DNA from 4 places in the Telluria mixta genome. Region 4 is predicted to be linked to each of the others. Evidence: predicted binding sites of a transcription regulator. Region 4 holds the regulator's gene; each other region holds the start of a gene.

Region 1 (5,260 bases), 1.2 Mb from region 4:
CGCTGGACTGGTATCGCAAGGCCGCGGAGCAGGGCCACCTGCGCGCGCAGTTCGATCTCGCGCTGCGTTTTGAAAGCGGCAACGGCGTGCAGCAGGACGAGCGCGAAGCCGCGTACTGGTACCGCAAGGCAGCCGACCAGGAGTACGCGCCCGCGCAGTACGCGCTGGGCCAACTGCTGGACCGCGACGACACGGGAACGGTCGATCCGCGCCAGGCAACGATGTGGTACCGCAAGGCGGCCGAGCAGGGCCACGCGCTCGCGCAGTTCGCGCTGGGCCTGCGCCACGACAGCGGTCACGGCGCCGAGCGCGATTACGAGGCCGCCCATTTCTGGTACCTGTGCGCCGCGCGCCAGGGCCACGCGCGCGCCCAGTTCAACCTCGGCGTGATGTATGCGGCGGGGCAGGGCGTGCCGCTCGATCTCGTCGAAGCCTATGCATGGCTGCACCGCGCGGGCGCCGCAGGTATCGCACCTGCCGCCGGTTACATCCGGCGCGTGGCGGCGCGCATGGAACCTGCGTTGCTGGCGCAGGCCAACGGTTACATAGGTGCGGCGTAGCGCAGCGTACGCGCGAGGAAGGTTTCGATCGCGACCGAACTCGCCGTCGGCGCGCTCAGGTGCGGGCAGTGGCCCACGTTGTCGATGACCTGCAGCGTGCTGTGCGCCAGGTGCTCGTGCAGCCACTCGCCCACTTCGCGCGGCACGATCAAATCGTCGCTGCATTGCAGGATCAGGGCGGGGACCGTGGAGCGCTCCACCTCGGCGCGGATATCGGTCTGGAAGGTCACGCGCGCGAAATGCTTGGCGATGGCAGGGTCGTTGCGGCAGAAGCTGCGCGTCAGTTCCTGGCCCAGTTCCGGGCGGTTGGGCGCGCCCATGATCGCAGGCGCCATCTTGCGCGACCAGTCGATGAAGTTGGCCTCCATCGCCTGCAGCAGGCCGTCTATGTCTTCGCGGTTGAAGCCGCCGATGTAGTCGTCGTCGTTGATGTAGCAGGGCGACGGTCCGACGAGCACCTGGGCCACGAAGCGCTCCGGTGCGGCCACCGTCGCCAGCAGCGCGATCGACGCGCCCACCGAGTGGCCGACGACGACGGTCGGGCCGGCCACGCAGGCATCGAGCACGTCCAGCAAGTCGGCCACGTGGCCGTGCAGGCTGGCGTACTTCGTGCGGTCGTAGGCCGCCCAGTCGGAGAGGCCGCTGCCCGTCAGGTCGTACAGCACGACGCGGAAGCGCTCGGCAAACGCCGGCGCCACAAAACGCCACATCGTCTGGTCGCAACCGAAACCGTGCACGAACACCATCGTCGTGGACCCGGTGCCGATGACGTGGACGTTGTTGCGGAACTGTACAGACATGGCAAATCCTGGTCGAAGCGTGAAGCAATCCATCGATATTACCATTGTGAAATCAAAGCCAGATGAACGCACTTTGATCTGGCGCAAACCCTGCAACAGTGCGTTCGCGCACGGCACGGCGGGGTCGATTCGCGATATACTGTTCATATATACAGTATTTATCCCACGATGGAACTCAAAGACAAGCTCGAGATCCTGGCCGATGCAGCCAAGTACGACGCGTCCTGCGCCAGCAGCGGCGCGCCCAGGCGCGATTCCGTCGACAAGGACGGGCTGGGGGCGACGAACGGCATGGGCATCTGCCACAGCTATACGCCGGACGGGCGCTGCGTGTCGCTGCTCAAGATCCTGCTGACGAACTTCTGCGTCTACGATTGCCAGTACTGCGTGAACCGGCGCACGTCGAACGTGCCGCGCGCCCGTTTTTCCGTCGACGAGGTCGTGAAGCTCACGCGCGATTTTTACCTGCGCAACTACATCGACGGCCTGTTCCTCAGCTCCGGCATCATCCAGTCGAGCGACTACACGATGGAGCAACTGGTGGAGGTCGCGCGCCGCCTGCGCGAAGAGCACCAGTTCCGCGGCTATATCCATCTGAAAACGATCCCGGATGCCGATCCGCGCCTCATCGAGCTGGCCGGCCGCTATGCCGACCGCCTGTCGGTGAACATCGAGCTGCCCACGCAGGACAGCGTGACGAAGCTCGCGCCCGAAAAGAACGTCCACACGATCAAGCTGGCGATGGGTTCCATCCGCACGAAGCTGGACGAAAAGGACGACCACCCCAAGGCGCCCACGTTCGCGCCGGCGGGGCAGAGCACGCAGATGATCGTCGGCGCGGATGCCAGCGACGACCAGACGATCCTGAATACCGCGCAGACGCTGTACGGCAGCTACAAGCTGAAACGCGTGTATTACTCGGCCTTCAGCCCGATCCCGCAAAGCCCGTCCAGCGTGCCGTCCGCGCCGCCGCCGCTGCTGCGCGAGCACCGGCTGTATCAAGCCGACTTCCTGTTGCGCGGCTATGGCTTCACGGCGAAGGAGCTGATGCCGCAGGCCGGCAACCTGGCGCTGGACATCGACCCCAAGCTGGGCTGGGCGCTCGCGAACCGCGACCACTTCCCGCTCGACCTGAACCGCGCGGACGAGTCCATGATCGCGCGCGTGCCGGGTATCGGACTGCGCACCGCGAAGCGCCTGATCGATCTGCGGCGGCTGCGGCGCATCCGCTGGGAAGACCTGTCGCGCCTGCGCTGCAGCCTGAAAAAGCTGGCGCCGTTCGTGATCACGGCGGACTACAGGCCGGCGCAGGGCGCCGCATCGACCGACCTGCTGCGGCGTAACCTGGCCGACGCCCCGCAGCAGATGAACCTGTGGCCGGAACTGCAGGCGGCGTGATGACTGCGGATGCGCTGGTCCGGACAGGGCAGCCGGTGCTGGTCGAGACGTTCGCGGAGTGGCGCGAAGCGGCGCGCGAACTGCTCGTCCACGGCATACCGCCCGACCAGGTGACGTGGGGCGCGCCGCACATGGGCGACCTGCTGGCGGGCGGCGACCTGTTCACGGGTGCGCCGGCCGCCGCCGGGGCACCGCATAATCCTTCCATACCGCCGACCGAGCCTTTGCACCCTGCGCCGCACATCCCGCGTTCGCTGATGGAGATGCTGCAGTCGGCCGCCTGCTGCCGCGTGCCGGACCGCTGGGCTTTCCTGTACCGCGTGATCTGGCGCTGGCAGCAGGGCGAGCACGACGTGCAGTCGCCGGCCGACGAGGATGGCGCACGGCTGCACGCGATGGTAAAGGCGGTCCACCGCGAGGAACACGACATGCATGCCTACATCCGCTTCCGCGAGCGCCCGGAAGAAGCCGGCCCGCCGCGCTTCGTCGCCTGGTACGAGCCGCGCCACGACGTGCTGCCCCAGGTCGCCGAGCATTTTATTTCCCGCATGGGCAAGGTCAGCTGGATGATCGCCACACCGGAGGCGAGCGTCCTGTGGGATGGCCAGACGCTGCACAATACCGGACCACTCGTGCGCGATGCGGCCGACCTCGAAGACACTGGCGAGGCCCTGTGGCTGACGTATTACCGCAGCGTGTTCAACCCCGCCCGCCTGAACACGAACGTGATGCACCAGCATATCCAATCGGACCGGTGGAAGAACCTGCCGGAGGCGAAGATCGTGCCGCACATGGTCAGCGAAGCGGCGCTGGGCGCACGCAAGGTGGGCCAGTACGAAGCCGTCGGCCAGCGCAAGGGCACGACGATCCCGATCGCCCCCGAGGACGCCCAGCCGGAACGCCAGCAGCCGTCGAAACTGGACGAATGCCGGCGCTGCGAGCTGTGGCAGTTCGCCACCCAGGCCGTCGGCGGCGAGGGACCAAGGCGCGCGAAGATCATGTTCGTCGGCGAGCAGCCGGGCGACCAGGAAGATCTCGCCGGACAACCGTTCGTCGGCCCGGCCGGCAAGCTGCTGGACCGCGTGTGCGAGGCGGCCGGCGTCGACCGCGACACGATCTACGTCACCAACGCCGTCAAGCATTTCAAATGGGAGCCGCGCGGCAAGCGCCGCCTGCACAAGACGCCGGTCCAGCGCGAGATCGAGGCCTGCCACTACTGGCTCGACAAGGAGCTGGCGAGCGTCAAGCCGACCGTCATCGTGGCCCTGGGCGCCACCGCGCTCAAATCCGTGCTGCGCACGGCCAACGTCACGCTCAAGAATTCCCTCGGCAAACCGCTGCGCCACGAGGGGCACTGGGTCGTCACGACGTACCACCCGTCGTACGTGCTGCGCGTGCCGGGCGAGGAGGCGAAGCGCGAGGCGTTCAACACGATGGTCGAGGGCCTGAAACTGGCGCACGAGCTCCTGGAGCGGCCGGTCGACGTACCCGACGCGTGAATATTGCTGTTGCGACATATGCATGTCAAAGTTGTAACACTTCGTTGCCCGATAGGCTAAGCTCATCCGTGGCGCTAATCTTTTGCGCACACAACAACAACGATGGGATGCCCGATGAGCAAACGATATGCATGTGCGCTTTACCTGAGTTTCCTGACCCTGCCGGTTCTGGCCCAGACCACGCCCCAGCCTGAACCCGCACCCACAGCCCAGCCCGTTACCGTCGAGGCCGCCGATGCCGTCCCCGCCACCGTCGTCGTCGAAGGCCGCCGGCCCGGTCCCGGCGTCTGGAAAGTCTCGAAGGGCGACCACGTGATGTGGGTGTTCGGCCTCTACGCCCCGCTGCCGCAGAAGATGGAATGGGATGCGTCGCGCGTCGAACGTCTCGTGGCCAGGTCGCAGGAAGTGCTGCTGCCGCCCGGCGCCAACGTCGAGGTCGGGTTCTTCCGGGGTCTGACTTTGCTGCCGTCCATGATCGGCATGGAAAAGAATCCGGACGGCGCCCGGCTGCAGGACTTGGTGCCGGCCGACGCGTATGCGCACTGGCAAGTCCTGAAAGACAAATACATCGGCAAGGACGACGGCATCGAGCGCGACCGGCCGGTCTTCGCGGCCGACAAACTGCTTCACGCGGGCCTGAAGAAGAACGGCCTCGCGCCCAACAACGACGTGCGCGGCGAAATCGGCAAGATCGCCAGCCAGAACAAGGTCAAGCTGACGCCCACCATCCTGCAGCTCGAACTCGACGATCCGCGCCGCACGCTGAAGGAATTCAAGAAGACGCAGATGGCGGACCTGAGCTGCTTCACGAAGACGCTGGACCGCCTGGACACCGACATCGAGACGATGCGGGTCCGTGCCAACGCGTGGGCCAACGGCAACATCGCCGACATTGCCCGCCTGGACTTTGCCGCACGCGACGAGGCATGCGGCGATGCACTGCTGAACAGCGACCTGGCGAAGACGACGCCGGCCTTCCAGAACCTGCGCGAACGCATCCGTG
Region 2 (5,260 bases), 160 kb from region 4:
TGACCGTCGCGGCGGACGAGACGCGCGTGACGTTCAGCGTGACCGACGACGGCGTCGGCATGACGCCGGACGTCGTGGCGCGCGCGTTCGACCTGTTCGCGCAGGCCGAGCGCACGTCGGACCGGTCGACGGGCGGCCTCGGACTGGGCCTCGCCCTCGTGAAGAGCCTCGTCGAACTGCACGGCGGCACGGCGGGCTGCGCCAGCCCGGGCTTGGGGCGGGGCAGCACCTTCCATGTGTCCCTGCCGCGCCTCGCGGGCGGGATGGCCGCGTCTGCGGATGCGCAGGCGGTGCTGGCCGCGGAGACGCTACGCGTGCTGCGCATCCTCGTCGTGGACGACAACGCGGATGCCGCCGACATGCTGGCCATGCTGCTGGAGGCGGCGGGGCACCGCGTCTCGGTCGAGCACGAGCCGCAGCGCGCGCTCGAACGCGCGCGCGCGGAGCGGCCGCAGGCCTGCCTCATCGACATCGGCCTGCCGGACATGGACGGCAACATGCTGGCGCAGCGCCTGCGCGCCGACCCGGCCACCGCCGGCGCGCTGCTCGTCGCCACGACGGGCTATGGCCAGGACAGCGACCGCCGCCGCTCGCTGGCCGCCGGCTTCGACCACCACCTCGTCAAGCCGCTCGATTTGCAGGAGTTATACGCGATCCTCGACGCGTCCGTTCCGGGCTGAGTAGAATGCCTGCCATCCAACAGCCCAAAAGGAAAACAGGATGAGCTCCATTCCGCTCCCCACTTACGATGACGTCGTCCAGGCGGCATCCCGGATCGCCGGCGTCGCCAACCGCACCCCGGTGCTCACGTCGCGTACCGTCGACGACGCCTTCGGCGCCCAGGTCTTTTTCAAGTGCGAGAACATGCAGCGCATGGGCGCCTTCAAGTTCCGCGGCGCGTACAACGCGCTGATGAAGTTCTCGCCCGAGCAGCGCCGCGCCGGGGTCGTCGCGTTCTCGTCGGGGAACCACGCGCAGGCCATCGCGCTGTCGGCAAAACTGCTCGGCATCCCCGCCACGATCGTGATGCCGCAGGACGCCCCCGCCGCCAAGGTCGCCGCCACGCGGGGCTACGGCGGCAACGTCGTCATGTACGACCGCTACACGGAAGACCGCGAACAGATCGGCCGCGACCTCGCGCAGAAGCACGGCCTCACCCTGATCCCGCCGTACGACCACCCGGACGTGATCGCGGGGCAGGGCACGGCCGCGAAGGAATTGTTCGAGGAAGTGGGCCCGCTGGACGCGTTCTTCGTGTGCCTGGGCGGCGGCGGGCTGCTGTCCGGCTCCGCGCTGGCCACGCGCGCGTTGTCTCCGTCCTGCCGCCTGTACGGCGTGGAACCGGAGGCCGGCAACGACGGCCAGCAATCGTTCCGTTCGGGCGCCATTGTGCACATCGACACCCCGCAGACCATCGCCGACGGCGCCCAGACCCAGCACCTGGGCAACCTGACGTTCCCGATCATCCGGCGCGACGTCGACGACATCCTGACGGCCACCGACGACGAACTGGTGCAATGCATGCGCTTCTTTGCCGAGCGCATGAAGATCGTCGTGGAGCCGACCGGCTGTCTCGGCTTCGCGGCGGCGCGGCGCATGCAGGAAGAATTGCGCGGCAAGAAGGTGGGGATTCTCGTCAGCGGCGGCAATATCGACCTTGCAAAGCTGAGCGGCTTCCTGGCCGGCTGACAAATCTCAAACCGGGGTCAGAGCCCGATTTTGGGAAATTTCCAAAATCCGGGCTCTGACCCCGGTGTTAAAAAAACTTTTGAAGACGGTGTCGATTTCGTGATGCCCCGTTCGTCGTAGGCATGTGGCATCCACTTTCACCCAACACTAGGAGGCATCATGAACAAGCAGATCTTCGTCAACCTGGCCGTCAAGGACCTGGACAAATCCAAGGCGTTCTTCGAGGCGCTGGGCTATACGTTCAATCCCCAGTTCACCAACGAGAGCGGCGCGTGCATGGTGATCGCGGACGGCAGTATCTACGCGATGCTGCTGACGGAACCGTTCTTCAAGACGTTCGTCGACAAGCCCATCGTGCAGGCGAAGGAAGCGACGGAGGTCCTCGTCTGCCTGAGCTGCGAGAGCCGCGAGGAGGTGGATGCGCTGGTGGCGAAAGCCGTTGCTGCCGGCGGCCGCGCGCCGCGGCCGCCGCAGGATCACGGCTTCATGTATGGCCACGGGTTCGAAGACCTCGATGGCCATATCTGGGAACTGGCCTGGATGGCGCCCCAGGCCTGACTTATTGCATCGAGTGCAGGCCGATGATGTTGCCCTCGGTATCTTCGACGAGGGCGATGTGGCCGTACTGCCCGATCGAGAACTTGTCCTTGAAGATGCGCCCGCCGTTCGCGGCGGCGCGCGCCGCTTCGACGGCGCAGTCGGCACAGCTGAAATAGACGATCGTGCTGTTGCCGCCCGCCTTGCAGCCTTCCATCTTGACGATAGATCCGGCCGCGCCGCCGGCATTCGGGTCGCCCGTGAAGGCCCACATCTCCAGGCCGGAGGCATCGCCTTCCGGCGCGAGGTTGTCCAGTTTTGCTTCGAACACGGCTTCATAGAAAGCGCGGGCGCGCTTCATGTCGTCCACATAGATTTCGAACCAGCCTACGACGTTCCGTTCCATTTCGGTCTCCTTGATGAAGTGGGTTGGGGGTACAACACCTGCAGTTAATACCTGTCATTCAAGACGTTTCCACTGCGCCGCCGACGAGGATGGCGCCGCCTTCCCTGCGCGTGCGGATCAGGCATTCGCCGCCCGTCGCGCGGCCCTGGCGCAGCCGGATGCCGAGGCCGAGCAGTGCCGTCAGCGCACCGGCCGCGACGCCCGTCGCGCTGTCTTCCAGCCGCGGGTCGAGGTGGTTGAAGTTGCGGCCCTCGAACGTGCCGTCGTCCCGGCGGCACCACGCGTAGATGCCGTTGATGCCGGCGTCCTTGCTCCACGCGGCGATGCGCGCGAGGTCGGGCGCGAGGCCATACAACGCGTCCGTATCGGCCACCTTGACGAGCAGCTTGGGACTCCCGACCGACGCCACGCGCGGCGGCGTGGCCAGCGACGCCACCGGCACGCCCAGCAGTTCGGCAGCCGTGCCGACCGTGATGTCTTGCGCTGCCACCTGCTGCGGGGACAGCCGCACGAAATAATCATCGCCGCCGCGCACCAGTTCCAGTGGTTGTCCCTCGATCGCCGTGCGCACGGCGATCGGGCCCGCATGCGGCGCGCGCGCGAACAGCACGGCCGCCACGGCCAGCGTCGCGTGAAGGCACAGCGGGCTGCGCTTGTGCGGGTAGTAGTAATCGACTGATAGCGCACCGTCCGCACCGGCATCGATGAAGACGCAGGTCGTGTCGCGCGCGCGGGCAAGCGCCAGGCGGGCGTCGGGATCGTGGTCGCCGTCCTCGATGACGAGGGCCGGGTTGCCGGTACCCGGGCGGGCACCGAAGCAGCGCAGGGAATGGATGTGCATATTTGGCAAGGACGGGGTCGTCAGCTATACTGGGTTTATATACAGTATTTCATAATACACTATTTTGACTAAAAAACCATGTCAGATCTTCCGCCAACCCGCTTGATGCCGCCTACGTTTGATCCTCATCTCGGCGCGGCGGCGGGGTTGCCGGCGTACGCGGAATTGTTTTGCCTGTCGAACTTTTCGTTCCTGCAAGGCGCGTCGCATGCGGAAGAACTGGTGGACCGCGCCGTACAGCTGGGCTACACGGCGCTGGCGCTGACGGACGAGTGCTCGCTGGCCGGCGTCGTGCGCGCGCATGCGGAAGCGAAGCGGGCCAGGCTGCCGTTCATCGTCGGCGCGCATTTTCATTTGCAGCATCCGGATGGCAGCAGGGCGTTGTCGTTGTTGCTGCTGGCCCAGAACCGCAACGGCTACGGCAACCTGTCGGAGATGATCACGCTGGGCCGCACGCGCAGCGAGAAGGGCACGTACCGGCTGCATCCGTCCGACTTCGACGCGCCGCCCGAAGGTCTCGAGCACCTGCGCGGCATGCCGGACTGCCTGGCGATCCTGCTGCCCGCGTACCCGGGCCATATGCCGGACGACGTCGACCGCCTGCACCGGCAGGCCGCGTGGCTGGCGCAGACGTTTCCCGGCCGCGCGTGGCTCGGCCTGACGCTGTTGCATCGCGCGTTCGACGACGCGCACCGCGCCACCATCGAGGAAGTGGCGTGGCAGCACGGCATGCGCATCGTCGCGTGCGGCCACGTGACGATGCACGTCCGCTCGCGCAAGCCGCTGCAGGACACGATGACGGCCATCCGCGCCGGCAAGCCCGTGGCGCAATGCGGCTACCAGCTCGCGCCGAACGCGGAGCAGCACCTGCGCTCGCGCGTGCGCCTCGCGAACATCTATCCGCGCGCGGCACTGGACGAGACGGTGCGCATCGCGCGCCTGTGCACGTTCTCGCTGGAAGAGCTGCGCTACGAATACCCGGACGAAGTCGTCCCGGCCGGCCACACGGCCGCGAGCTACCTGCGCGAACAGACGTGGATCGGCGCGCACCGGCGCTTCACGGAAGGCATCCCCGCGAAGGTCCAGGCGCAGATCGAATACGAACTCGCGCTGATCGCCGAGATGCGCTACGAGCACTACTTCCTCACCGTGTATGACATCGTGCGCTACGCGCGCTCGCAACAGATCCTGTGCCAGGGCCGCGGGTCGGCGGCCAATTCCGCCGTGTGCTACTGCCTGGGCATCACGGAAGTCGATCCGGCGCGGGGCAACCTGCTGTTCGAGCGTTTCATCTCCAAGGAGCGGAACGAGCCGCCCGACATCGACGTCGACTTCGAGCACCAGCGCCGCGAGGAAGTCATCCAGTACATCTACCGCAAATACGGGCGCACGCGGGCGGCGCTGGCGGCCGTCGTCATCAGCTACCGGCCGAAAAGCGCGCTGCGCGACAGCGGCCGCGCGCTCGGCGTGGACCTCGCCATCGTCGACAAGGTCTGCAAGCAGCACCACTGGTTCGACAGCAAGGCCGACCTCCTGAACCGCCTGGCCGAGAGCGGGCTCGATCGGGAGGCGCCGCTGTCGCAGCAATGGGCATCGCTGGCGCAGCGCCTGCTCGGCTTTCCGCGCCATCTGTCGCAGCATCCGGGCGGGTTCGTGATGGCGCGCGGGCAGTTGTCGCGCCTCGTCCCCATCGAGAACGCGACGATGGAGGACCGCAGCGTGATCCAGTGGGACAAGGACGACCTCGAGGAACTGGGCCTCATGAAGGTCGACGTGCTGGCGCTCGG
Region 3 (5,260 bases), 190 kb from region 4:
CGCATTCAGCTTCTTGAAATCATCCGTCGCTTCGGCGAACGCATGCGCTTCCAGCGTGCAGCCCTGCGTGAATGCGGCGGGGAAGAAATACAGCACGACAGGCCCCTGGCGCAATGCTTGCGCCAGCGAAAACGTCATCGGCTTACCGGCAAGCGCGGCCTGTAATCGGAAATCGGGGGCTTTCGCGCCTTCCGGCAAGGCCGCCAGCGCATGGGATGCCGAAAATGCCAGAATGGTTGCCGCTTGTGCCAGATACGTGCCGAACCGTGCCATTGTGAACTCCTTGAAAAGTTGGTTGGCAATCCTCTGATCGCCCTACCCCCAGTTCGCCGACGGCAGCCTGAAAGTTGCGGTCCACAATAAAAAAATTTTCTTACCCGAACAACCCATGCAAGAACCACTTCGGCCCATCCTCGCCCATGCCGATCCGCTCCCGATACACCCAGTACAGCGTGTGATCCAGCCCTTCGGCGATGAAGTAATCGCGCGTCTCCGGCCCATCCCACCAGCCGGCCTCGAGACGCTCCGGATTCGACGCCATCCGCAGCGGTGAGCCATAGAACGGCCGGTGATCGCGCATCAGCAGCGCGATCGGCCGCGCCAGCAGCCACGTGGGACGCGGCAGGCTCAGGACGTCGGGCGGCAGTTGCGCGTTGCGGGCCTTGTCGCTGACCTTCTGCTGTACCGGCACCCACACGTTGGCCTGTTCCGGGCGGTAGTCGGCCAGCGGCAGCGGTTGCAGGACGTTGTCCGCGCCCAGGCGCGCGGCCAGCAGTTCCAGCATGCGCATGCGGTCGTCCTCGCTGCCGCCCGGTTCGGGGAAGAGCGATGCGTTCGGCGGCGCCATTGGCCGCACCTGCAGCGCTTCCAGCGCGAGGCCGATCACGGGCGCCTCCAGCGTCAGCCGGCCCAGGCGTTCCTTCAGCAGGCGCACGAGGTGCTCGTCGCGCCACGTCGGCTCGGCCAGCACGATCTCGACGCCGGTCGGCGGACGCGCGACCCGGCCCCGTTCGTGCTCCAGCTGCAGCGTGATGCGCTCCACCGCCAGCTGGCGCGCACACAGCCACCCGGTCAGCTGCAGCAGCAGGCATTGGGCGCCCGCCAGCAGCAGGTCGGCGTCGTCGATGCGGTCATACAGTTCCAGGCGCGCGCGGAAGGTTTCCGGCGGAGATATCCATTCGTACAGCTCCGGCACGAGGCCATAGGCGGCGTCGAGCAGGTCGAGCAGCTCGCGGCCGCAGCGCCGCTGCAGGCCCGGGCGCGGCAGGCGGCGCAGGTCGCCCAGCGTGTGGCAGCCGATGCCGTCGAACCAGGCCGCGTACGGGCGCGCCGGCGGCATCAGGAGGACGGCCAGCCGGTCGAGCCGGCGCAGCAGCGCTTCCATGCGCACGGCGCGGCCCGCGTTCGCGCGCGCCAGCAGCCACGCGCCGCGCGCGGTGGGCGCGCACGCGAGCGAGGCCGTGAAGCCCAGCGCGCGCATGTTCGCGTGTACGCGCCGGCACAGCGCGCGGATACCGCCGAACAGGCGCAGGCTCGCGCCCACGTCCATCAGCAGGGTCGATTCCTCCCCTTCCGCGACCTGCGGCGTGTACTGCAGCAGGGCCAGCGCCACGGCCTGGCGCGCGTCCGCCTCCAGCGTCGGCGCGCGTTCGTGGATGCGGGCATCCGGCAGCAGCATCAGCACGCCGCCGCGGCGCATGCCGGTGCGCACGCCGGCATCCTGCGCGACCTGCGAGGCCACGAGCACGCGCTCCTGGTCGAGGACCACGGTGCCAACGTCAGTGCCGGTGTCAGTGGACCAGCTCGGTGTAAACACCTCCAGCGGCAACCGGGGCAGGTGCAGTGCGATCCACAGGCGCATGGCGATTGGGCAGGTAAGAGGTCAATGGAAGAAACAGGGTCGCGTCGCGCTGCGGTCCGCGGCGTTTGACGAAACCGATCTCGATGCCGCCCGCCTGCGGCCGCAGGGACAGGCGCAGCGGTGCCGGCGAGGCGTCCTGCCCGGCCGCCAGCGGCCGCATCATGAAGAACAGGGTTTCCCCCGCCTGCGCGGCCAGGTGCAGGCGACGCAGATTGTCGGCGCGGATGTTGTTCTGCCAGAACAGCAGCGCGCCGCAACTGCCGCTGCGCAGCACCTGTTCCGCCGCCCACAACGCGTCCGCCGTGCGGGTCGCGCGCACCCAGATCAGTTGCGAAGGCGGCACCCCGAGCGCCGCCATCGCCAGCGCCTGCGGCGGATGCGGAGGCTGCAGCAGCACGATGCGCCGGTGCGCCACGGCCGCCAGCGCGGGACGCAGCAGGCGCATCTCGCCGATGCCGGGCTGTTGCAGCAACAGGTCGATGAGCGTCCCTGTCGGCCAGCCGCTGCCCGGCAACTGGGCCGACAGCGTGGGATGGCCGGTATCGATGCAGCGCGTGTCGCTACGCGCCAGCTGCGAGGCAAGCCAGAGCGACGGATGCAAGGCTTCCGGCGCTGCAGATATTGAACCTGAGCAAGTCATGTTTGATGCGAAGAAATACTGTATAAACATACAGTACTATTCCCATCAGGTTTTGGCAAGGTTGATCTTCTTGAATGCCAGACTATGAACAAAAAAACCTTTCACTTATCTATCGGTCTCTACAAATTATGTAACTCTCGCTACACAATGATAATATTCCGGCATGAGCGACCGAACCCCACACTGGATCCTGCTCGTCGTCACCTTACCGACCAGCAGTGCCACCGCACGCATGCGCATCTGGCGCGCCCTGAAGGCGCTCGGGTGCGGCGCGCTGCGGGATGGCGTCTATCTCCTCCCCGACACGGAGACACTGCGCGCGCAGCTCGCCGGCCTGGGCGACGAGACCATCCGCGAAGGCGGCACGGCCTGGTTGCTGCAGGCCGGCCCCGTCGACGCCGCCGACGAACAGCGTTACCGGAGCCTGTTCGACCGCCGGCAGGAGTACGCGGATTTCGTCGGCCTGCTCGCGGACGCCGGCACATCCATCCCGACCTCGACACCGCAGGACGTCAACAAACAACTGCGCAAACTGCGGCGCGACTACGATGCGCTGCGCGCGACCGATTATTTTCCCGGCGAAGCCAGCGCCCGGTGCGAACAGGCCTGGCGTGAGTTCACTGCCCTCGCCGACAAGGTGCTGTCGCCGGATGAACCGCACGCCGTCGACGTCCCGATTCCCCGGCTCGATCCAGCCGCGTACCGTGCCCGCACGTGGGCCACGCGCAGGCACCTGTGGGTCGACCGGGTCGCCAGCGCCTGGCTGGTCCGGCGCCACATCGACCGCGATGCGCGCTTCCTGTGGCTGGAGACGCCGGGCGATTGTCCGCCGGATGCGCTCGGATTCGATTTCGACGGTGCCGCCTTCAGCCACGTCGGCGACAAGGTCACCTTCGAAGTGCTGCTGGCCAGCTTCGGCCTCGACCAGGACGCGGGACTGGTGCGCGTCGGCGCGCTGGTCCACGTGCTGGACATCGGCACCGGCTTCGTCGCCGAAGCCGCCGGTTTCGAAGCGGTGCTGGCCGGACTGCGCCGGCACGCGCGCGACGACGACGACCTGCTGGCGCACGTCACCCCCATCCTCGACGGGCTGTACGCCCATTTCTCGACCAGGCATCCGACATGACTCCTCAATACACCCTCTGGCAGATGGTCGCGTACATGCTGCGGCTCGGCACCCTCGGCTTCGGCGGCCCGGTGGCACTGGTCGGCTACATGCAGCGCGACCTGGTCGAAGAACGCGGCTGGATCTCCGCTGCCGACTACAAAGAAGGCCTCGCGCTGGCCCAGCTCGCGCCCGGCCCGCTGGCGGCCCAGCTCGGGATCTACCTCGGCTATGTTCACTACCGCATCCTCGGCGCCACCTTGGCCGGCCTCGCCTTCGTGCTGCCGTCCTTCGTGATGGTCGTCGCGCTGGGCTGGGCATACGTGCGCTTCGGCGGCATCTCCTGGATGCAGGCGGTCTTTTACGGCGTGGGCGCGGCGGTCACCGGCATCATCGCGATGAGCGCGAAGAAGCTCACCGTCAAGACGCTGGGCCGGGACAAGCTGCTGTGGGCGGTGTACCTGACGCTGGCCGCGGTCACGATCGCGACCGAGTCCGAAGTGGCCTGGCTATTGATCGCCGGCGGTGTGCTGGTCTGGCTGCTGCGGGCGCCGCCGGGATGGGCGCGCAGGGGCACGCTCGGCGCCGTTTCCATCGCCGAGCTGCCGCTGGCGGCCAGTCTGGCGGGAAGCGCGGACCCGTCCCTGCTGGCGCAGATCGGCGTCTTTTTCGCCAAGGCCGGCACGTTCGTGTTCGGCTCGGGCCTGGCGATCGTGCCCTTCCTGTACGGCGGCGTCGTGACCGAACACCACTGGCTCAACGAAAAGCAGTTCGTCGATGCGGTCGCGGTCGCGATGATCACGCCGGGGCCGGTCGTGATCACGGTCGGGTTCATCGGTTACCTGATCGCGGGGTTCGGCGGCGCGACGGTGGCGGCACTCGCGACCTTCATTCCCTGCTACCTGTTCACGATCCTCCCCGCGCCGTATTTCAAGCGCTACGGCAAGCTGCCCGGCGTGGTGGCCTTCGTCGACGGCATCACCGCCGCCGCGGTGGGCGCGATCACGGGATCGGTCGTGGTGCTGGCGAAACGCTCCATCACGGACCTCCCTTCCGTGCTGCTGGCGGCCGTCACGGTCGCGCTGCTGTGGCGTTACAAGAAGCTACAGGAACCGGTCATCATTGCCGCGGCCGCGGCAGTGGGACTCATCCTGTATCCGCTCACGCATGCGTGAAACGGCGCCGCGGCATTCAATGGATCGAGCAGCCACGCAGTGTCGGTAACGGTTGAATGGCGACAGCGACGTCGCCTTCCGGATCGTCTTCGGTTTTACACTGGATCCATGCAAGCACTTCGGCAATACTGGCCAGCCCGCTGTGCAAGGAAGCGCGGGCCGCGTAATAGTCGGCCAGGTCTTCATTGTCGGGCTCCGGCACGGCGGTCACCGGATGGCCCAGTGCGAGGATTTTGGTTTCCAGCTCGTTCAGATCGAACGTCAGCGCGGCATGAAGCACTTCCATGGCCGCCACCGCGTCATCCATATCGTAGGCGATTGCATCGTTCATTGCGGTTCTCTCCAGCCTTGAGGTTGTCTTGTGATGCGCGGGCCGGGCAACTCGGTGCGTGGAAAGCCGGATGACGAAAGGGAACGGGGCCGCCAGGAAAAGGCAGGCGCAAGGCGGGCAATCATCCGGCTTCCCGCAACCATAAGAT
Region 4 (5,260 bases):
GGTTGCCGACGTTGACGACTTTTTCCAGCAGGATAACTTGCATTTTATTCTCCAGTAATCTGACTATGCTTGCGGTCGCGACCGACGATTAAGCGTTGTGCAGGTCGGTGTACGGCAGCAGAGCCAGGTAACGGGCGCGCTTGATGGCGGTGTCCACTTGACGCTGGTAGTGAGCCTTGGTGCCGGTCAGGCGTGCCGGCATGATCTTGCCGTTTTCCTGGACGAAATCCTTCAGGGTGTCGACGTCTTTGTAGTCAACCTGTTCCACGCCTGCAGCGGTGAAGCGGCAGAATTTCTTGCGCTTGAACAGCGGGTTCTGCTGTTTACGCTTCTCTTTGAGCTTAGCTTTGTTTTTGTCGAACTTTTTACCGAATGCCATTTTGAGGCTCCTGTATCTATCTATAAACGTGCCCGCAAACTTTTATGCGGCACTGAAATCAATGATGTGAAACACCAGGCTTTTGCTGTGACGGCTTTTCCTGGCCAAGAATCCGGTGAAGCGGTACATCGCGCCCAACTCGGCATTGGCAAATCGTCCCGAAATCTCGCCCGCGGCAACCGCGGGAATCTCGAATTCGACCTGCCTGTCCAGCCTCGCTTCCGTCTGCGTCGATCCGTGTTGCAGGATGCCGCCCACGATGGGGATGCCGGCCGGGGTGTAGCGCAGGACGTCGCGTTCCAGAATGCTTGCGACCAGGGACAGCTTGTTCACTTACAGCCTGATGCTCCCGCGAGAGATTTAGGCTGCTGCGGCCGGAGCGGCGGCCTGCTCGGCGCGGTGGCTCTTGGCTGCGTCTTCGCGCTGGACCGACTTCATCATCGGCGACGGTGCGGTTTCAGCTTTCTTCATCTTCACGGTCAGGTGACGCAGCACGGCATCATTGAATTTGAATGCGGTTTCCAGCTCGACCAGGGTCTCGTTGTCGCACTCGATGTTCAGGCAGATGTAGTGTGCCTTCGGCAGCTTCTGGATCTGGTAAGCCATTTGACGACGGCCCCAATCTTCGACGCGGTGGATGTTGCCGCCGCGCGAGGTGACCGTGGTCTTGTAGCGTTCGATCATCGCCGGGACCTGCTCGCTCTGGTCCGGGTGGACGATAAACACGATTTCATAATGACGCATGAAACACTCCTTAAGGACGTTTAAACAAATGCCCACCTCGGCGTCAAGACGAGTGTGGGAAGGGAAAGCCCAACATTATAACAGCAAAACCGTCAAGTGCTCAATGGGGCAGCGGCACGCAGTGCGTGGCGCTGCGAAAAACGTTGGACGTGCGCTGCGTACCGCACCGCAAAAGGTTGTAGACGTGCACTGCGTACCGCACCGCAAAAAAACTTTGAAATCCCCTTGCGCGCGGCGCAATACTGTACAAAAATACAGTCTGACCCCGTACCAACGAAGACAAACATGCTTAAGCTCACCGCACGGCAAGAACAGATCCTCAACCTGATCAAGGAAGCCATCGACAACACGGGCTTCCCGCCGACCCGCGCCGAAATCGCCCAGGAGCTTGGCTTCCGCTCGGCCAACGCCGCCGAGGAACACCTGCAGGCCCTTGCGCGTAAAGGCGCGATCGAAATTTCCCCGGGTACCTCGCGCGGTATCCGCCTCGTCGGCCAGTCCGTCGAATCCAAGGCTGCCGCTGCTGCCGCGGTGCCTGCCTTCGTACCGCCGATTCCGCCGAACCTGATGTCGCTGCCGCTCGTCGGCCGCGTCGCCGCGGGCTCGCCCATCCTCGCCCAGGAACACGTCGAAGCGACCTATTCCGTCGACCCGGCCATGTTCTCGAGCAAGCCCGACTTCCTGCTGAAGGTCAGGGGCTGGTCGATGCGCGACGCCGGCATCTGCGATGGCGACTTCCTCGCCGTCAAGAAGGTCGACAGCGCGAAGAACGGCCAGATCGTCGTGGCCCGCATCGGCGACGAAGTGACGGTCAAGCGCTACCGCAAGACCGGTACCACGATCGAACTGCTGCCGGAAAACCCGGACTTTTCCGTGATCACCGTCGATCCGCAGGCCGACGAGTTCGCACTGGAAGGCCTGGCGGTCGGACTGCTGCGGTCCTGGCACTAAGCTTCCACCTGCACACAGGCCCGCGTCATGCGGGCCTTGTCGTTTTATCCTTCGCTCAGCGCGGATAGACGAAACCGGTACGGATATCGGTCGGCAGCAGCCGGCTGCCGTCACGTACCATCAGGCGCTGCGGCGGCTCGTCGCCGGCCAGGGCACGCCAGATGACAGGTAGCCCCTCCCCTTTGCGCAACAGCTCGTCGCTACGTTCGAATACGTTGGGGCAACCTGTGGCCGCGAGCAGCGCCTGCACGATGGTCACCTTCCACGCGTCGACACCGGCAGCATTGAACTGGCACACCAGGTAACCGGCGGTCCCGCCATAGCTGTGCACCATGAGCCCGGGCAGACCGTCTTTTTCGCCGTCGATCACCAGCACCAGGGCTTGCGGATCGGCGCCACGCACGGCAACGGCGCGCCGCGCGACCGCAGCCTGCACGCGACGCTTCATCATGGCGTGATCGACCGGTTCGTCCTCGCGCAGGGTCCAGACGCGGGCCGCGATCTGCGACTTCGCGTTGTAGGCCGCGCGCGCCAGAAACTGGCGTGCCGACGACTGCACGATCGCCGTGACACCGGGCTTGCCGCGCTCCTGGGGCCGCCCCTCGACCTTCTCGATGGCGGACAGATAAATCCAGGGGTCGCCGGACAGCAGGCTTTTTTCCTTGCCCTGTTTGATGGTGATGATGAGCATATGCAGACTTCGTTTTCAGGAGCCGAATGATACAGCAAGGCGTTATCGCCTCCGGCGTCTTCCTGCCATCGCCATCACTTGCCGTCGTCGCGCGGCGGTGCGTTCTTGACCATCTCGTTGTGTTCCTTGACGTAGGCCTCGGTACCCGCGCGCCATGCGTCGAAGTCGGCGATGACCAGCCGGCCGGCCACCTTCGTGTCTTCCGCCAGGCGGTCGCCGACCTCCTTCAGGTGCGCGTTCGCCTTCTCCGTCTCGTCCTTCGTCATCAGCTTCGTGATGTCTTCCGGGATCCGTTTCGTGAGCGGCAGCGACGCATTCAGCTGTTTCACCCAGCGGTTATGGCAGGCTTCCCAGTCCTTCATCTTGCCGCTGTAATAGTCGATTTCCTCGTTGACCTTGGACATGGCCGGGAAGCGCGGCGCCGGGCAACGGTAGTCGTTGGTGCGCAGGTCCGAGCCGTCGTATTTCGCGATCCAGTAGTCGAGGTCGGCGCGCCGCGCCTCGCGCTGCTTCATCAGCTCGAGCGACGCGATGGCGACGGCATTGCCCTTCGCGGCCGCCTTCTGGAACCACTGCGCGGCCTTGTCCATGTCGACGCTGCCCGCCTCGCCGTAGAAATACATTTCGCCCAGGTGCTGCTGGGCCATCACGTTGCCGGCGTTCGCCAGCTTCGTGTATTTCGCCAGCGCTTCCGGATACGATTTCTTCGCGAACAATGCGTCCGCTTCCGCCTGCTCGGCGGCCGCGTTGGCGGACGACGGGGCGGCGGCGGCCGGCTTCGCGGCGGCGCCTTTCGCAGGGGATTTGGCGCCGGGCTCGGCGGCGAATGCGACACCGCCGCACAGCAGTGCGGCGCAAAACAGGGCAGTCTTCATGGGGCGTGCAATCTACGGATCGGTGATTGGGAACAGGACGATCATAACCGCAGCGCCCCGCCCGCTCAACCGTTCAGTGCGTCGCCAAAATCGGCGAGCAGGTCGGCCGTATCCTCGATCCCCACCGACACGCGGATCAGCGATTCCGCGATGCCCATGCTGGCGCGGCGCTCCGCGCCCATCTCGAAGAAGATCGTGTGCGCGACCGGGATGACGAGCGTGCGCGTGTCGCCCAGGTTCGACGCCGGAATCGCGACCTTCAGGCGGTTCAGGTAGTCGAAGCAGTCGATCCCCTCTTTCAGCTCGAAGCTGAACAGCGAACCGTAGGCGCGGAACTGTTCGCTTGCCAGCTTGTGCTGCGGATGCGATTCGAGGCCCGGGTAGTAGACGGCGGCCACGCGCTCATCCGCCTCCAGCATGCGCGCCAGCGCCAGCGCGTTCGCGCTGGTGCGCTCCATGCGCAGCGCGAGCGTCTCGGCCCCGACCGCGATGTGGTGCGCCGCTTCCGGTGCCAGCGACGCGCCGAAGTCACGCAGCGATTTGGCGCGCAGTTGCGCCATGCCTTGCGCGGCCGGCGGCTGTTTGCGGAAGTTGTCGGCGATGTTCGGGAACGCGGACCAGTCGAACAGGCCCGTGTCCGTCAGCGCGCCGCCCAGTGCCATGCCGTGGCCGCCGATCGACTTCGTCAGCGAGTTCACGACGAGGCCCGCGCCGACCGCCTTCGGACGGAACAGGTAAGGCGTCGTCATCGTGTTGTCGACGACGTACAGGATGCCGCGCGCACGGCACAGCTCGCCGATGCGAGCCAGGTCCGCGATCTGCGTACGCGGGTTGGCGATCGTCTCGACGAACACGAGGCGCGTGTTCGGCTTCAGTGCCGCTTCGACATTGGCGACATCGGTCGCATCCACGAACGACACCTCGGTGCCCTGCGCGGCCACCGTGTTCCACAGGCTGTTGGTATTCCCGAACAGGAACGACGACGACACGACGTGGTCGCCCGCGCGCAGCAGCGCCTGCGCGAGCGCGCCGATGGCGGCCATGCCGGTGCCGAAGCACAGCGAGGCGACGCCGTCTTCCATCTTGCTGATCTTGTCTTCCAGCGCGCTGACGGTGGGGTTGCCCTGACGGCCGTAGCGGAAGCCCGGTTCCTTGCCCTGGAAGACGGACGCGAGCTGGCGCGCGTCCGTGTAGCCGAAGGCGACCGACGTGTGGATCGGCTTATGCAGCGAGTTGTGCTCGATCGACTTCTTGCGATCGTTGTGCAGGATGGTGGTGGTGAAGCCGTAGTTGGGTTTGTCGCTCATGGTGTCGAAATGAAAACGGGCGCCTTGGGCGCCCGATAATGCAATACAGCGCCGGCGCGAACAGCACTACGCCGGCGTCCGGGCTCATTCCGCCGCGACGGGCGGGTTCAGGTTCAGTTGTGTACGCACGATGTCTTCCGACGACTTGCCCGACGACTTGTGGCGCACGTTCTCCAGCTGGTCGAGGTAGGCCGGCGTGACGTCGCCCGTCACGTAGACGCCGTCGAAGCACGACGCTTCCACGTTCGTCAGGGCCGGGTTGACGTCGGAGATCGACTTCTTCAGCGCGTCCAGGTCCTGGTAGACGAGGCGG

The links. Region 4 encodes LexA, which represses DNA repair genes until DNA is damaged. Its sites were predicted from a motif close to ACTGTATNNNNATACAGT; they were not measured.
Region 1: P0M04_RS11370 (putative DNA modification/repair radical SAM protein) is a predicted target of LexA. The motif match lies at 1,499-1,516, and genes of this name have one in related genera.
Region 2: P0M04_RS16055 (error-prone DNA polymerase) is a predicted target of LexA. The motif match lies at 3,502-3,519, and genes of this name have one in related genera.
Region 3: imuA (translesion DNA synthesis-associated protein ImuA) is a predicted target of LexA. The motif match lies at 2,519-2,536, and genes of this name have one in related genera.

Annotation. Positions count from the first base shown of each region.
Region 1 covers NZ_CP119520.1:2,552,773-2,558,032, forward strand. Annotated here, with positions in the region: gene P0M04_RS11360 (SEL1-like repeat protein) at 1-560, shown strand, start outside; gene P0M04_RS11365 (alpha/beta fold hydrolase) at 542-1,360, opposite strand; gene P0M04_RS11370 (putative DNA modification/repair radical SAM protein) at 1,529-2,758, shown strand; gene P0M04_RS11375 (UdgX family uracil-DNA binding protein) at 2,758-4,257, shown strand; gene P0M04_RS11380 (TraB/GumN family protein) at 4,372-5,260, shown strand, end outside.
Region 2 covers NZ_CP119520.1:3,596,520-3,601,779, forward strand. Annotated here, with positions in the region: gene P0M04_RS16030 (hybrid sensor histidine kinase/response regulator) at 1-680, shown strand, start outside; gene P0M04_RS16035 (threo-3-hydroxy-L-aspartate ammonia-lyase) at 721-1,689, shown strand; gene P0M04_RS16040 (VOC family protein) at 1,849-2,247, shown strand; gene P0M04_RS16045 (VOC family protein) at 2,249-2,632, opposite strand; gene P0M04_RS16050 (PhzF family phenazine biosynthesis protein) at 2,691-3,473, opposite strand; gene P0M04_RS16055 (error-prone DNA polymerase) at 3,579-5,260, shown strand, end outside.
Region 3 covers NZ_CP119520.1:3,567,490-3,572,749, reverse strand. Annotated here, with positions in the region: gene P0M04_RS15920 (peroxiredoxin) at 1-273, opposite strand, end outside; gene P0M04_RS15915 (Y-family DNA polymerase) at 374-1,861, opposite strand; gene imuA (translesion DNA synthesis-associated protein ImuA) at 1,791-2,501, opposite strand; gene P0M04_RS15905 (chromate resistance protein ChrB domain-containing protein) at 2,665-3,627, shown strand; gene P0M04_RS15900 (chromate transporter) at 3,624-4,781, shown strand; gene P0M04_RS15895 (hypothetical protein) at 4,798-5,112, opposite strand.
Region 4 covers NZ_CP119520.1:3,759,324-3,764,583, reverse strand. Annotated here, with positions in the region: gene rplI (50S ribosomal protein L9) at 1-43, opposite strand, end outside; gene rpsR (30S ribosomal protein S18) at 89-379, opposite strand; gene priB (primosomal replication protein N) at 422-712, opposite strand; gene rpsF (30S ribosomal protein S6) at 740-1,123, opposite strand; gene lexA (transcriptional repressor LexA) at 1,409-2,074, shown strand; gene P0M04_RS16715 (class I SAM-dependent rRNA methyltransferase) at 2,130-2,765, opposite strand; gene P0M04_RS16710 (tetratricopeptide repeat protein) at 2,840-3,640, opposite strand; gene P0M04_RS16705 (cystathionine gamma-synthase family protein) at 3,706-4,947, opposite strand; gene purF (amidophosphoribosyltransferase) at 5,032-5,260, opposite strand, start outside.